One region of the Martelella sp. K41-7 genome, then DNA from elsewhere that is predicted to be linked to it. Evidence: predicted binding sites of a transcription regulator. Region 1 holds the regulator's gene; the other holds the start of a gene.

The links. Region 1 encodes PhoB, which activates phosphate uptake and scavenging genes when phosphate is short. Its sites were predicted from a motif close to TGTCATNNANCTGTCAT; they were not measured.
Region 2: the regulator PhoB is predicted to act here: its motif matches at 1,978-1,994, upstream of pstS (phosphate ABC transporter substrate-binding protein PstS).

What each region holds. Positions count from the first base shown of each region.
Region 1 is NZ_CM147867.1:4,279,383-4,286,821, reverse strand. It holds gene AC0L7L_RS20300 (GNAT family N-acetyltransferase) at 1-132, shown strand, start outside; gene AC0L7L_RS20295 (hypothetical protein) at 195-767, opposite strand; gene AC0L7L_RS20290 (hypothetical protein) at 857-1,162, opposite strand; gene AC0L7L_RS20285 (DUF2975 domain-containing protein) at 1,146-1,691, shown strand; gene AC0L7L_RS20280 (helix-turn-helix domain-containing protein) at 1,695-1,910, shown strand; partial or broken gene AC0L7L_RS20275 (carbohydrate kinase) at 1,912-2,007, opposite strand; gene AC0L7L_RS20270 (hypothetical protein) at 2,049-2,606, opposite strand; gene AC0L7L_RS20265 (carbohydrate kinase family protein) at 2,733-3,659, opposite strand; gene AC0L7L_RS20260 (orotate phosphoribosyltransferase) at 3,734-4,429, opposite strand; gene phoB (phosphate regulon transcriptional regulator PhoB) at 4,708-5,391, opposite strand; gene phoU (phosphate signaling complex protein PhoU) at 5,423-6,136, opposite strand; gene pstB (phosphate ABC transporter ATP-binding protein PstB) at 6,177-6,944, opposite strand; gene pstA (phosphate ABC transporter permease PstA) at 6,993-7,439, opposite strand, start outside.
Region 2 is NZ_CM147867.1:1,401,953-1,409,391, reverse strand. It holds partial or broken gene poxB (ubiquinone-dependent pyruvate dehydrogenase) at 1-324, shown strand, start outside; gene AC0L7L_RS06695 (threonine/serine exporter family protein) at 413-1,750, opposite strand; gene pstS (phosphate ABC transporter substrate-binding protein PstS) at 2,128-3,162, shown strand; gene pstC (phosphate ABC transporter permease subunit PstC) at 3,298-4,269, shown strand; gene pstA (phosphate ABC transporter permease PstA) at 4,283-5,185, shown strand; gene pstB (phosphate ABC transporter ATP-binding protein PstB) at 5,223-6,035, shown strand; gene AC0L7L_RS06670 (hypothetical protein) at 6,247-6,924, shown strand; gene AC0L7L_RS06665 (MDR family oxidoreductase) at 6,931-7,439, opposite strand, start outside.

The sequences.
Region 1 (7,439 bases):
GCAGGGTCGTTCCTTGCGGAACGGTTCTGGCCGGTCGACGAGGGCTATGCCAGCCTGCTGATCGCACTGCGCCCTGGCATTGAGCACACCCTCGACAGGGTTGCTGCAACATATGAAATCGCCGGAGCGTAAGACCCCGGCGTCACATCAAATCTTTTTGTCGAATGGACCCGGCCACGGGCGAGCCATGTGTTCTAGGCGCAGCTCTTCAACCGCGATTCCGCCGGCCGGTTCATCAGTGCGAAAATATCGATATCCTCAAGAAGCGGATGGTAGCCATCTTCGCCGCCGGCCTCGATCAGAACATCGAGCGGAACGGCAGGCGCAACCATAGCCCCGTTCCAGCACGTGTCATCGAGATCAACCGCAAAGCCGGGCTTGGTGCCGCCGGCCTGACGGGCAGCAGCCATTTGCTCCTGCTGATCCCTGAGCGCAAGGGCATCGGCGGGCGACAGCCGCAGGACGGTCAGCTTCTGGCCAGGCTTGCGGAATTTGGCAACACCGGCGGCCTCTGCCTCCGCATCCGCACTCACAAGCGTATAGTCGCGGCTGATCTCACCGGAACCGGACTTCTGATAGACGGTCAGTACGATCTCGTTCTTCGGCAGCGTGAACTCTTCAGGCGCCAGCACCGCGATCCTCAGCGAAGCCGGGTTGGCGGCAATCGGTGACGGGATCGGCGGCTTTGCCCCCGGCAGAAACGAAAGGGAGCAGGCCGACAGCAGAGCGAGACCGGAAACAGCCAGAAATCTCTTGAAAATAGGCATGGGCATGATCGGGTGAGCCACGGATATGGTTAATGATCATTCATACTATTGCGCATAGCTTAAGGGCGGGTAAAGACACGGCATAACCGCTACGACAAGGGGCAGTCCGGCAGCCACCGCAGGCCACGTTGCGCCAGCAATGCGCCGAATTCCGTATTGGTCATCAAAGGAATGATCGCGTGTGAATCGGCCTCGGGCGGTGGAACAGCACCCAACCGCAAGCCGGCGTTGCCGCCGTTGGCCAAAGGCCGAGAGCAGAACCAGACCGATGGCAAGGCAACTCCAGTGAGGAAGGAAGAACTCAACAGATCACTTGATTGACAATCATTTCTTATCGTTTTATGATAAGAAACCATTGTAGAACAAGAGGTCTTTTCGATGAAATCACCGAACACACTTGCACTGTCCAGACTATGCGGGCGCATGAAGCTTCTCACCCGGATCCTGCAAGCCAGCCTTGCCATCGGCGTGATCTATGCTGGCTGGTCCGTCATAACCCGGCCGGATACGGTCTCTGCCTGGCTTGCCGATGCCCTCTCCGTCCCCGTGACCGTCACGCCGGCCACTAGATTGGCACTCTCCATATTGGCAGCTGTTGTGGCGGGGCTGATGTTTGCCGGGCTGCAGACAGTCTGGCAGCTTTTCGACCGGCTGCAGCGCGAGAAGCCATTTTCCTATGAGGTTGCCGCGCTGTTGCGCAGAGCCGGGCTACTGGCACTTGCCGGCGCGGTCGCTGGCCTTGTCCTGCCAACTGCGGCCACACTTCTGGCAACGCTTGCCAACCCGCCGGGCAGCCGCACCCTGAGCATCGGCGTCGGCAGCGATCAGATGATGTTGTTCCTGCTCGCCGGGCTGCTGTTCGTACTGGGCCATGTGATGGTACTCGCCACCGCGATCAACGACGACTATGAGCGCATCGTTTAACCCATGGCGATCATTGTCAATCTCGATGTCATGCTCGCCCGGCGCAAGATGCGTGCGAAAGCGCTCGCCGAGCATGTCGGCATCACCGAACAGAACATATCGCTGCTCAGGTCAGGCAAGGTAAAGGGCGTCCGGTTCGAAACGCTCGAAAAAATATGTCAGGCGCTTGACTGCCAGCCCGGCGACATTCTGGAATATCAGGCGGACGCCCCCGGATAGCTCAAAGCCCGATCTCATGGGCATAGTGCGGATTGGCGCCGGCGCGGGAAACCGTGACGGCGGCAGCCTTTGCGCCGAGCGCCAGTGCATCTGCAATCGCCCCGGGGGAAAGAGCAAGGCACACGGACGTTCACAATGTTATCGGCAAACCAGTCTTGTCCCATGCGGGACGCCACGCCCTGTGAACTTCAGTTTCAATGCCGGGATCGGTGCGACGTCAGGGCCTATCTGAAGCAGCACATCGATGTTCTGCTTGCGTGAAGGATCCAAGCTCTCGATGAACGTGCAGCCGGGATCCAGAGCAACACCATAAAAGGCGGCACTGTTGCGCCCAGCCGCGACACGCTGACGCATTAGCGTTTGCTGGGCCTCGAACCGGCGAACATCAGCAGGTTCCAGGGCAAAGGTGACCCGCTGCCGGCCTCCTGCCCTCTTGCCTATTCCGGTTCTGTCCAGCGACGCATCGATCGTACGCAGTTTCCGTCCTTTGGACTTCATGAAATACTTAATGACGACATCACCACTCTCGAACTCGAGACTGGCCGGAGCATCGACAAAAACCCTGAAGTCCTGAGGCTTTGCGTCAAGCGATGCCAGAACTTCGGCTGTCTCGGTCAGGCGATCAGAAACCGTCGAGCAAGACGCCATGAAAAGCGCAACACAGAGAACCGCACCAACGGTAAGGAGTTTTTTCATCTCAAGCCCCCAAGGATGACACACCACCGGAATCTAGTTTGCAGCCAGAAAAATCACAATCATAAAATGCACAGCCCGCCTCGTTCAGCCTGAGCGGGCAAAGCATCCACAAACCTGTCGATCAGTTCAAAGCCCAACCTCATGGGCATAGGGCGGATTGGCGCCGGCGCGGGAAACCGTGACGGCGGCAGCCTTTGCGCCGAGCGCCAGTGCATCTGCAATCGCCCCGGGGGAAAGCGAGCGCACCTTCTCCTTTGTCAGCAGGCCCGCGATATCAAAGGATGCAAGAATACCGGCGTCGAAGGTATCGCCGGCGCCGACAGTGTCGACCACCGCGACCTTTTCACTCGGCACCTCGACCTTGTGCTCGGCAGTGTAGCCGATTGCCCCGTCCGCGCCGCAGGTAATCACCACGAGGCTTGCACCGGCTGTGATCCAGTGACGCGCCTTGTCATCGAGCGAACCTTCAAGACCGAACCAGTCGAGATCCTCATCGGAGAATTTCACGATATCCGATTTGGCCGCCATGCGTTCGATCCGCGCCCTGTGACTGGCAGGATCGGTGATGAAGGTCGGGCGGATATTGGGGTCAAGCGAGATAACACGGGCGTCCGCCTCGCGCATCAACAGCGCCTCATAGGTGGAGCCGCAGGGTTCGGGAATAAGGCTGATCGCGCCGAAATGCATTGCCGAACAGCCATCGCCAATGGCCGGCAGATCATCCTCGGTGATCATCCGGCCGGCTGTATTCTCGTCATAGAAGGCGTAGCTGGCCGAGCCATTGATCAGCTTGACGAAGGCAAGTGTGGTCGGCCGGTCGGATAGTGCGACGAGGGAATGATCGACCTTCGAGGCATCGAGCTTTTCGCGGATGATGTCACCCATCAGATCGGTGGAGATGCCGGAGAAGAACCCTGTCGGGCGGCCGAGCCGGGCCAGCGCGACCGCGGTATTGCAGACCGCGCCACCGGCATAGGGGGCAAAGGCCGGTTCGCCCTTGTCGGTCTCGCGCGGCAACATGTCGATCAGGGCTTCACCACAGCATAAAATCATCATTCTCTCCCAATTCCGGTTGCGCGTCCGCTCACCGGGAGCGGACGCCTATAGCAAGGGGCCCTCAGCGCCTTTCAGACGATCAGTTCCTGAAGCCCGCCGCGCGCGCGCGACCAATCCATCGGATGATCAAGGAAAGTGCCGACAGCTTCAAGCGTTGCCTCGTCTGCAAGACCATCCTTACGCGCGACGTTCAGCACTTCCTTCCAGGTCGCGATGTAATGGAGGTTAACGCCGCCCTCGCGGAAACGTTTCTCCGCCTCGCCGAAAATCCCATAATAAAACAACGCCATGCCATGTTCCACCACACCGCCGGCTGAACGGATGGCATTGATGAAGTTGAACATCGACCCACCGGCGGTGGTCAGGTCCTCGATCACCAGAACGCGCGCACCCTTCGGCATATGCCCCTCGATCTGCGCATTCTTGCCATAGCCCTTCGGCTTCTTGCGAACGTAGATCATCGGCAGTTCAAGCCGGTCGGCAAGGAATGCGGCAAAGGGAATACCCGCAGTCTCACCACCAGCCACGCAATCGAACTTCTCGAAGCCAGCATCGCGCAGCACCTTGGCGGCGGCGAAATCCATCAGCGTGGAACGAATGCGCGGATAGGAAATCAGCTGCCGGCAATCGATATAAACCGGGCTGACCAGACCGGAGGCAAGCTTGTAGGGCTCATCCGGCGCAAAATGCACCGCTCCGATTTCCCACAGCATGCGGGCCATCAGCTCCCCCATCACTGCGGGCTCCACGAAACTGGCTCTGCTCATCGCAACAATCCTCTTTATCCTGTGGCCTCAAGAGACCAGCGTTCCGGGATGCGGAAGGATGCATCACGGGAAAAGCGGGTCTTGTCGGCGCTGCCGCCTGCCGAGCGGCCAACCAATCCGGTTGTCCAATTGGACAATCACGGCGGAAAAATCAATCGTCGACCGGTCGATTCAACACATCCGGGCAGCATGCCAATACAGCATAGACCAACGTGGAATGGCTGCAATGACGGATATTAAATCGTTTAGAAAATCTTTTTTGACGCCGCTAGCAGCGTTTAGACCTCCATCGAATATCCCGCTCCGCGCACGGTGCGGATCACATCCGGCATCTGCGAGAAATTGAGTGCCTTTCTCAGCCGGCCGACATGGACGTCGACGGTGCGCTCATCCACATAAATATCGTGACCCCAGACACCATCGAGAAGCTGGGCGCGGGAAAACACCCGGCCGGGCGACGTCATCAGAAACTCCAGAAGCCGGAACTCCGTCGGGCCGAGCCGCACTTCGCGCGCCTTGCGGTGGACACGGTGGGTCTCGCGGTCAAGCTCGATATCGCCGCATTTCAGCACGCTGGAGAGCACTTCCGGCCTTGCGCGGCGGAGGATCGCCTTGACCCGCGCCATCAGCTCCGGCGTGGAAAACGGCTTGACGACATAGTCGTCGGCACCGATCGCCAGACCGCGTATCCGTTCGCTTTCCTCGCCACGCGCCGTCAGCATGATGATCGGCAGGCGTTCTGTCTCCGGCCGCATTCTGAGGCGACGGCAAAGCTCGATGCCGGAGACCCCCGGCAGCATCCAGTCGAGCAGCAGCAGATCGGGAACCCGCTCCTGAAGCCGGATCTCGGCCTCGTCGCCGCGCATGATGGTTTCGACCTCATAGCCTTCCGCTTCGAGATTGTAACGTAGCAGGACGCTGAGTGCTTCCTCGTCTTCGACAACTGCAATTTTCGGCACCATTGGACGTCTATCTCCCTGATCTCAAATGGCTTCAGACATCATCGGAACCGACGGCAGCAGAGTTGTCGTCCTTGGGACGTTCTCCCTGGGGCTGGGCGCCGGTGGCAATGTAGTAGATCATTTCAGCGATGTTGGTGGCATGGTCGCCGATACGCTCGATATTCTTGGCGCAGAACAGAAGATGCGTGCAGGTGGTGATGTTGCGCGGATCTTCCATCATGTAGGTCAAAAGCTCGCGAAACAGCGAGGTATAGATCGCATCGATCTCGTCATCGCGCTCGCGGATCGAGTTGGCCTTGTCGGCCTGGCGCGTTGTGTAGGCGTCCAGCACTTCCTTGAGCTGCAGCAACGCCAGTTCCGACAAATGCTCGATGCCGTGCGCTAGCTTGCGCGGAACGCCGGTGCCCTGCACAGAGATCACCCGCTTCGCGGTGTTCTTCGCCATATCGCCAACGCGTTCCAGATCGGCAGCGATGCGGATCGCACCCATGATTTCGCGCAGGTCCGCAGCCACCGGCTGACGACGGGCGATGGTCACAATTGCCTTTTCACCGATCTCACGCTCGGCCTCGTCCAGTGCGAGGTCGTCCTTGATCACCTTTTCGGCAAGCTCGGTATCGGTATTGACGAGGGCTGAGACCGACTGGCTCACCATTTCCTCCGCCAGACCGCCCATTTCGGAAATCCGGCGCTGGAGGTATTTCAGTTCGTCATCGAAAGCCGTCAGAATATGCGAGGGGGCCATGTTTAATCCTTCCTTGGCGTGAGCGTGCGGCAACCGCCCCTCAGCCGAAACGTCCCATGATGTAATCCTGGGTACGCTGATCCGCGGGATTGGTGAAAATCGTATCGGTACTGTTTTCCTCGACCATATGACCGAGATGGAACATCGCGGTGCGCTCGGACACGCGCGCGGCCTGCTGCATGGAATGGGTCACCATCACAATGGTGTAGTTCTCCGCAAGATCGGAAATCAGTTCCTCGACGCGGGCTGTCGCGATCGGATCGAGCGCGGAACAGGGTTCGTCCATCAGGATGACTTCCGGGCTGACGGCAATGGCGCGGGCAATGCACAGCCGCTGCTGCTGGCCGCCGGAAAGGCTGGTGCCCGGCTCGTCCAGCCGATCCTTGACCTCGTTGAACAGCCCCGCCTTGATCAGGCTGGTCTCGACGATCTGATCGAACTCGGTGCGATGACGGGCAAGGCCGTGGATACGCGGCCCGTAGGCGACATTCTCATAGATCGACTTCGGGAACGGATTGGGGTTCTGGAAAACCATGCCGACGCGTGCACGCAACTCCACCACATCGATGCCGGAGGTGTAGATATCCTCGCCGTCAAGCGTGATCGTACCGGTCACGCGACAATTGTCGATCGTGTCGTTCATGCGGTTGAGGGTCCGCAGAAAGGTCGACTTGCCGCACCCGGACGGGCCGATCAACGCCGTGACAGTATGCTCGCGTATATTCAGGCTGACATCAAAAAGCGCGCGCTTCTGCCCGTAATAGACGGACACCGCCTGGCCGGTCATTTTGTATGTGTTGTTGCTCATTGTTTGCTTCCAGGTGTTTTCGCGGTCGGGTTCGCCATTGCCACGCGCCTACCAGCGTCGTTCGAAACGACGGCGCAGGATCACCGCCGTGACGTTCATCAGGATCAGGAAGGCCAGAAGCACGATGATGGCGGCGGAGGTGCGCTCGACAAAGGCACGCTCGGCCTCGCCCGCCCACATGTAGATCTGTACCGGCAGTGCCGTCGCGGGGTCAAACGGGCTTGCCGGATAATCCGCCACGAAGGCGACCATGCCGATCAGAAGCAGCGGTGCGGTTTCGCCGAGGGCCTGGGCCAGGCCGATAATTGTGCCCGTCAGAATACCGGGCATGGCCAGCGGCAGGACATGATGGAACACGGCCTGCATTTTCGAGGCGCCGACGCCTAGCGCCGCCGAACGGATCGAGGGCGGCACGGCCTTCAGCGCAGCCCGGGTGGCAATGATGATTGTCGGCAGCGTCATCAGCGTCAGCACCAGCCCGCCGACCAGTGACGC
Region 2 (7,439 bases), 1.4 Mb from region 1:
TTCGTCGCAATGGAAATGAAGGCTGGCGGCTACATCTCCGATTCGACCGATCTCAGCAGCCCCGACTTCGCCCGCATTGCCGAAGCCGCCGGTATGAAGGGCATCAAGGTGGACGATGCCAAGGCGCTTCCAGCCGCCCTCGACGAGGCACTCGCGACACCGGGGCCGGTGCTGGTGGATGTGATGACGGCCAAGCAGGAACTCGCCATGCCGCCGCAGATCACCATGGAACAGGCCAAGGGTTTCAGCCTCTACATGATGCGCGCGATCCTCAACGGGCGCGGCGACGAACTGATGCAGTTGACCAAGACAAACCTGCGCTGAGAAGAGCCCAAGCAACGAAAGACCCGCGATACATGCGGGTCTTTCTTATCTGCGCCGGTATCCATTCCTCCATGCGGAGATCACGGGTTCAATCCGCGTGATCACGCGTCGGAAACTCCGGCCTGCGGAACGTGGAGGAAATCATCGTGAGCCCGGCCCCGATTGCACCGACGGTGAAGATCACCTGAAGCCCGGCGCTGGTGGTTGCCGCCAGCATCATGTCGGACTTCTCAAGTGGCTGCACGGTGATCTCCAGAAGGCCGATGATCCAATGGGCCGCAGCACTTCCCGGCACCATCGGAATACAGCCGGCAACGGCAATCGCATTGCCGACGCGCCGAACCGGGAACGGAGTGTTGTAGGACAGCTCAACCACCAGCGCGACCGCTACGGCAGCCGCGAAAGACGCTGCTTCCAGAGGCCAGCCGCTCAGCATGCACACCGTTCTGACCGCAAGTGCCAGCGCGCCGGCGAGCGCGGCCCAGCCGAGATTGCGATAGCCGAAATTAAACAGCACGCCGAAGCCTGCCGCCGCGACCGCGCCAAAGAAGGCATGATGGGCGATGTTGGGCGTTGACTTGACCGCATCGTTCAGACCGCCGCCCAGCACGATATGGGCCGCACCGACACCCAGCGTGATAAAGACGAGAATCATGGCCACGGTCACGAAGCGGGCACTGCCAAGCGTGGGAAACCCTTCCATGATATCCGTCTGCGCGTTCATCGAGGGTACGCCGGGAACCAGCATCAACACCGCGGCGCTCATGGATGTATCGATCATGGTGCTGCCCATGGCCATTGCGCCGAGGCCGGAAAGCACGGCCGCCGCGAAGGCAACTGTGGCAGTCACGACAAAGGCATTGTAATGCCGCTCGAGCAGCAAAAGCCGGATATACTGGCCGATCATACTGGCAATCAGGGTGGTGACGAAAGCCGGCGCATCGGCCCCCAGAAGCCTGCCGAATGCCGCACAGGCAAGGCCGGCAGCAAACACATTCAGCAATTTGTGATGCTTGGGCGTAATGCGCTTTGCTTCAAGAAGCTTCTTCTCCACCTCCTCCGGCGTATGCTCGCCCACCTCCATCGCTGCGCAGATTTCGCGGACGCGGTGGTTTATACGCATATTGACACCGTGATGCCCCACACCGACCATGTGGGTCGAGGTGCACACGCCGTCGCCAACCGTTGTCGAGATCGATGCGAAACCGACACGGATATCGGCACTCTTGACGCCGAGGCCCGCCGCCACCTTCTGTACCCCCTCGCGAACGACCCCGGATTTCGCGCCGGTTTCCATCAGGATACGCCCTGCCTCAAGTGCTACCAGCGCTGCCTTTTCAAGCTGCCTCTGCCGTAAAAGTAGCTCTGCGACGGTATCTTCATGCAAACCGCGCAGCGCATGGTCCGGGGTGCCTGTTTCAGTCATTGCCTCTCCTGATTTCATACGCGGATTGAAGAACGGTGGATATCGCCGAAGCGGCTGGCCGGCGGCGAAACTAGACGGCGGATCAATATTCGCCTTGCTCTATGTCAAGCAGGGCTTCAGCACCATCGTGGCTATCGTAACCAAAGCGCGCCAGTGAGGAAATGCCTCAGACGGGAATGGCGCAGCTTCGCCGAGCTGAAAAGTACTATCGTAAGTCTAGTTTGTTTATGACAGTTTTACGACAGTTGTATGACGGTTTTTTGAAAGAAAACACTGGTTTTTCCCCGAAATATGAATTTTTTACAACATACTATGCTTGCTATTATTTCGTTGTTATACGACTTGCGTTTTCAACCAAACCTCAAAAGGGCTATCTGATGAAAATCGGAAATTTTTCCACGGGCGCTAAGGTTGCCGCCGTTGCAGCCGCCATGCTGGTATCCGGCACTGTTGCCCAGGCTCAGGATGTTCAGCTGACGGGCTCCGGCGCCTCTTTCCCCTTCCCGCTCTACTCGGCCTGGTTTAAGGATTTTGGCCAGAAGACCGGTATTCAGGTCAACTACCAGTCCAAGGGTTCGGGCGCTGGCATCGAAGACTTCATCAACGGTGTTGTTGACTTCGCTGCTTCCGACGCAGCCATGGACGATGAAGAAATCGCCAAGGTCGAAGGCGGCGTTGTTCTCCTGCCGATGACGGCCGGTGAAGTCGTTCTCGCCTTCAATCTTGACGGCGTTTCCGATCTGAAGCTGCCGCGCGACGTTTACCCGAAGATTTTCCTTGGCGAAGTCACCAAGTGGAATGACCCGGCCATCGCCGCTGCCAATGACGGTGTCGACCTCCCCGACGAAGACATCACCGTCGTTGTCCGTTCGGACTCTTCCGGCACGAGCTTCAACTTCACCAACCACCTGGCTGCCATCAGCTCCGATTTTGAAAGCACTGTCGGCGCCGGCAAGACTGTTCCGTGGCCGAAGGCTTCGAACTTCATTGCCGCTCCGGGCAACCAGGGCATCACCGCCACGATCAAGCAGACGCCCGGTGCGATCGGCTACATCGAATACGGTTACGCCCAGCAGACCAAAACGCCTTACGCCATGCTCGAAAACCAGGCCGGCAACTATGTTGCAGCCGGTGCAGACGCTGGTAAGGCCGCCCTTGCTTCGGCTGAATTCGACGACATGAACCGCGCGTTCATCACCGACCCGAAGGGTGAACAGGCTTACCCGATCGCAACCTTCACCTGGCTGCTTCTCTACAAGCAGGGCCAGGATGCCGACACCGTTGCCGCACTGAAGAAAATGGTCGACTACGGCCTGACCACCGGCCAGGACATGGCTGACAAGCTCGGCTACATTCCGCTGCCGGAAAGCGTTGTCGAACTTGATCGCAAGTCGGTCGCAGAAATCAAGTAATCGAGGCAGTACGCTGTCTTGTGCCGGGGCGTGTTTCCAATGCGCCCCGGTTTGATCCGTTTAAGACCCGTTTACGCCTGAGCTTTTCAGATCACGGGGAAAACACCCCGATCTTCGCCAGTAGGAGCCCGCTTGATGGCCGACAAAACGAAAAACGCTGAGCCTAAAGTCGGCAGCGTTTCGAGACCGCCGACCGCTTTCGAATACGGTTACGATAAATCCTTTCGTATTTTGACATTGGCCGCAGGCGTTCTGACCGTCCTGCTTCTGGTCTACATCTTCTGGAAGCTCGGCGCCCTGGCCGCACCGGCAATGCGCGAATATGGGCTTGGCTTCCTGACCACGGTCGAGTGGAATCCGAATAAGAACGAATACGGCATTCTGGCTGAAATCTGGGGAACGCTTTATTCTTCATTCCTGGCCCTGCTGTTCGGCGGCGTTCTCGGCATTTCGGTGGCGATCTTTCTCACGCAGGGTTTTCTCAATGCGCGCCTTGCATGGGTGTTCCGCCTGATCGTGGAAATGCTCGCGGCGATCCCATCCGTGGTATACGGTCTTTGGGGCATCTATGTTCTGATCCCGGCCATCCGGCCGATGGCCAACTGGCTGCATGAAACCCTGCCCTTCATACCGTTCTTTTCGACCAAGCTTGCCGGTCCCGGGATGTTTCCGGCAATGATCGTCCTGTCGATCATGATCCTGCCGACGGTGGCGGCGATCTCCCAGGACGCTTTCAAGGCGATCCCGATGAAGATCCAGGAAGCGGCCTACGGCATGGGCACCACCAAGTGGGAAGCCATCCGCAAGGTCATCATCCCAACGGCTTCCGGCGGCATTTTTGCCTCGCTGGTGCTCGGTTTCGGCCGCGCGCTCGGAGAGACCATGGCGCTCGCCATGCTGATCGGCAATGCCCAGCAAGTCTCGCTGTCGCTGTTTTCGCCGGCCACCACGCTGGCCTCGCTGCTTGCCTCCACCTTCCCGGAGGCCGGCGCGAACCAGATTGGTCCGCTGATGTACGCCGCCGTCGTTCTTCTGGTGATCACCATGGCCGTCAATTTCATCGGCACGATCATAATGAATTATACTTCGCGCCAGACCGTCACCTGAGGATGATCAGACCATGAGCACGACGGAACAGACGACAATGAACCCCGAAGTGGTCGCCCTTGGCGATCCGAATCTCAGCTTCTCCTTCGGCGAGCGCCGCACGCTGATGAACTTCCTTCAGACTGTAACCTTGTGGATACTGGCCGGCATTGCCGCCATCCCGCTGATCTCGGTGCTATGGATGCTGATCAGCCGCGGTGGCCTGCGCATCTCTACGGCCATCTTCACGGAACTTCCACCCGCCCCTTTCGAGCAGGGCGGCGGTATCGGTAACGCCATCGTCGGCACCCTGGTCATGGTCGCGATAGCATCGCTGATCTCGATCCCGATCGGCATTCTCGGCGGCCTTTACACCGGGCTTCTCAACCCGGACAGCCGGATATCCGCCCTCATCCGGTTTGTCGGCAAGGTGCTGACCGGCTTTCCCTCAATCCTCTCCGGTGTTTTTGTCTACGCCTGGCTGGTGATTGTGATGAAGACCTATTCGGCAATAGCCGGTGGCGTATCGCTGTCGATCCTGATGCTGCCAACCGTGCTGCTGACGGCCGAACAGGCCTTCAGGATGGTGCCGCAGCGCATGAAGGATGCCGCCTACGGAATGGGGTGCAATTCGACCCAGGTTGCGACAAAAATTGTTTTGCCGACAGCGCTTCCGGGTGTTATGACCGGTGTAATGCTCGCAGTGGCGGGTGCGTCCGGTGAATCGGCCCCGCTTCTGTTTACGGCACTCTTTTCGAATTACTGGATCGGAAGCTTTACGGAGCCGACAGCATCATTGTCGATTTTGATCTACAATTTTTCGGCAATGCCCTATGAAAACCAGATTGAACTTGCATGGACAGCCTCTCTCGTACTGGTCTTGATCGTGCTTGTTTTCAACATTCTCAGTCGCTCGTTCGGCACTCGCCGCGTGTAAGAGATAAAGGTCGTTTACGATGTCTATGGAAATGGAAATGAACAAGCTTGAGGCCACTGCTGCACAGCAGGCCGCCGGCGATGTCGCGATTGGCGCAAACATCGACAAAATCTACTACGGCGATTTCCTTGCCGTACGCGATGCAGCAGTCGACATCGAAAAGGGCAAGATCACCGGCTTCATCGGCCCGTCGGGCTGTGGCAAATCGACCGTGCTGCGTTCTCTGAACCGCATGAACGACCTGATCCCGATCTTCCGCCTTGAAGGCCATGTCCACTTCCTCGGCCAGGATGTTTACGGCAAGAATGTCGACCCCGTGGTCGTCCGCCGCCATATCGGCATGGTGTTTCAGCAGCCGAACCCGTTCTCGATGAGCATTTTCGAAAACGTTGCCTTCGGCCTGCGCCTCAACGGTTTCAAGGGTGACATTTCCGGCCGCGTTGAAAAGGCGCTGCGCCGCGCCGCGCTCTGGAACGAGGTCAAGGACAAGCTGAAGCAGAACGGCCTGTCGCTTTCCGGCGGCCAGCAGCAGCGTCTGTGCATTGCCCGCGCGATTGCCACCGAACCGACCGTTCTGCTGATGGATGAGCCCTGCTCCGCTCTCGACCCAATCGCCACGCGGCAGATCGAGGAGCTGATGCTGCAGCTCAAGAAGGACTACACCGTCGCGATTGTGACCCATAACATGCAGCAAGCGATCCGCGTTGCCGACAAGACGGCGTTCTTCTCCGTCGACATGACGCAGGGCGGCCGTACAGGCTTCCTCGTTGAGGTTGGCGACACCAAGCAGGTATTCGAAAACCCGAAGGAAAACCTCACTAAGGAATACCTCTCGGGCGAGTTCAGCTAAGGCTGAATTCCGTTATCGGCATTTTGTCTTTCGGGCGGCTTTCTCGGTAAAGCCGCCCTTTTGATATAGTCTGCACGCCGGCCGCGTGAATGCCAGACAGGGCTTCCCATTGATCTAGCCCGCGCCCGACCGCTACGATAGCGGGCGTTATGTCAGCACAGCGACCTTCAAGGGTTGCGCAACCCCGGTCCCGGAACCACTGGAAAGCGACATGTTCAAGCACAGTCTTGACCTTGCCAGGATTGAAGCCAGACTGCGCGAAACACAGCGCCAGTTTGACCGGATCAATGCGCTTTTGACCATGCACCGCGACGGCATGCCCGACAGTGTCGTCGAGCACATGCTGGAAGGCTATGCCTATGTAAACGGGCTGCTGCGGGATGGCACCGATATCCTCAAGCTTGGCGAATTTCATCACCTGCTGGAGCTCAACCATCTGGTCCTGTGTGGTTCTTCGCGCGAAAGCCGCTCGGAATTCAGCAACCACGTCATCCGCACCGAAGAGCACTTCTATGACCGCGAGCTCGGCGATATCGGCGGCCTCGTCGATTGGTACGCGCGCAGCAAGAGCAAACCTGTGCGCAAGCGCGCTGCAGGCGTCTATGTCCGGGTTTTGAGCCGCCCTCAGCTATTCATCGAAGGCAACCACCGCACCGGCGCGCTGATCATGAGCTATATTCTCGGTCGTGAGGGCCTGCCGCCATTCGTGCTGACGCCGGAAAACGCCGAGGCCTATTTCAACCCCTCGACGCTTGTCCGCGACGCCCACAAATATTCGATGGATGAGCTGGTCAAAATCCCGAAACTCAAGCGCTATTTCGCCAGGTTTCTCGCAGAAACCGAGGATGACAGCCTCGTCGTCAAGACGAAATCGCCGGAGAATAGCTGAGCCGCCTCAGCTCACCTTGACAACAACACGTCCGCGCACCTTGCCAGCCAGAATGGCTTCGGCAACCTCCGGCAGCTCAGCCAGTCCAACTTCAGCTTCGGTGGCAAGCTCGATATGCTCCGGCGTAAGCTGTGTCTGCAACAGCCGCCAGGCTGCCTCGCGCCGTTTCATGGGCGCCATCACCGAATCGACCCCGATCAGCGCGACCGACCTCAGAATATGCGGTATCACCGTTGCCGGCAGATCCGCGCCGGCCGCCAGCCCGCAGGCCGTCACCGCACCGCCATAGGTCGTTTGCGCCAGCACATTCGCTAGCGTTGTCGAGCCAACGCTATCGACTGCACCGGTCCAGCGCTCTGCCTGAAGCGGCTTTCCGGCTTCCGAAAGTTCGTGACGGTCAATGAAATCGCTGGCGCCGAGCTGTCGCAGATAGTCATGGGTTTCCGCGCGGCCTGTCGAGGCAGTGACGCTGAAACCGAGCGACGACAGCAGTGCGATGGCATAGGAGCCGACGC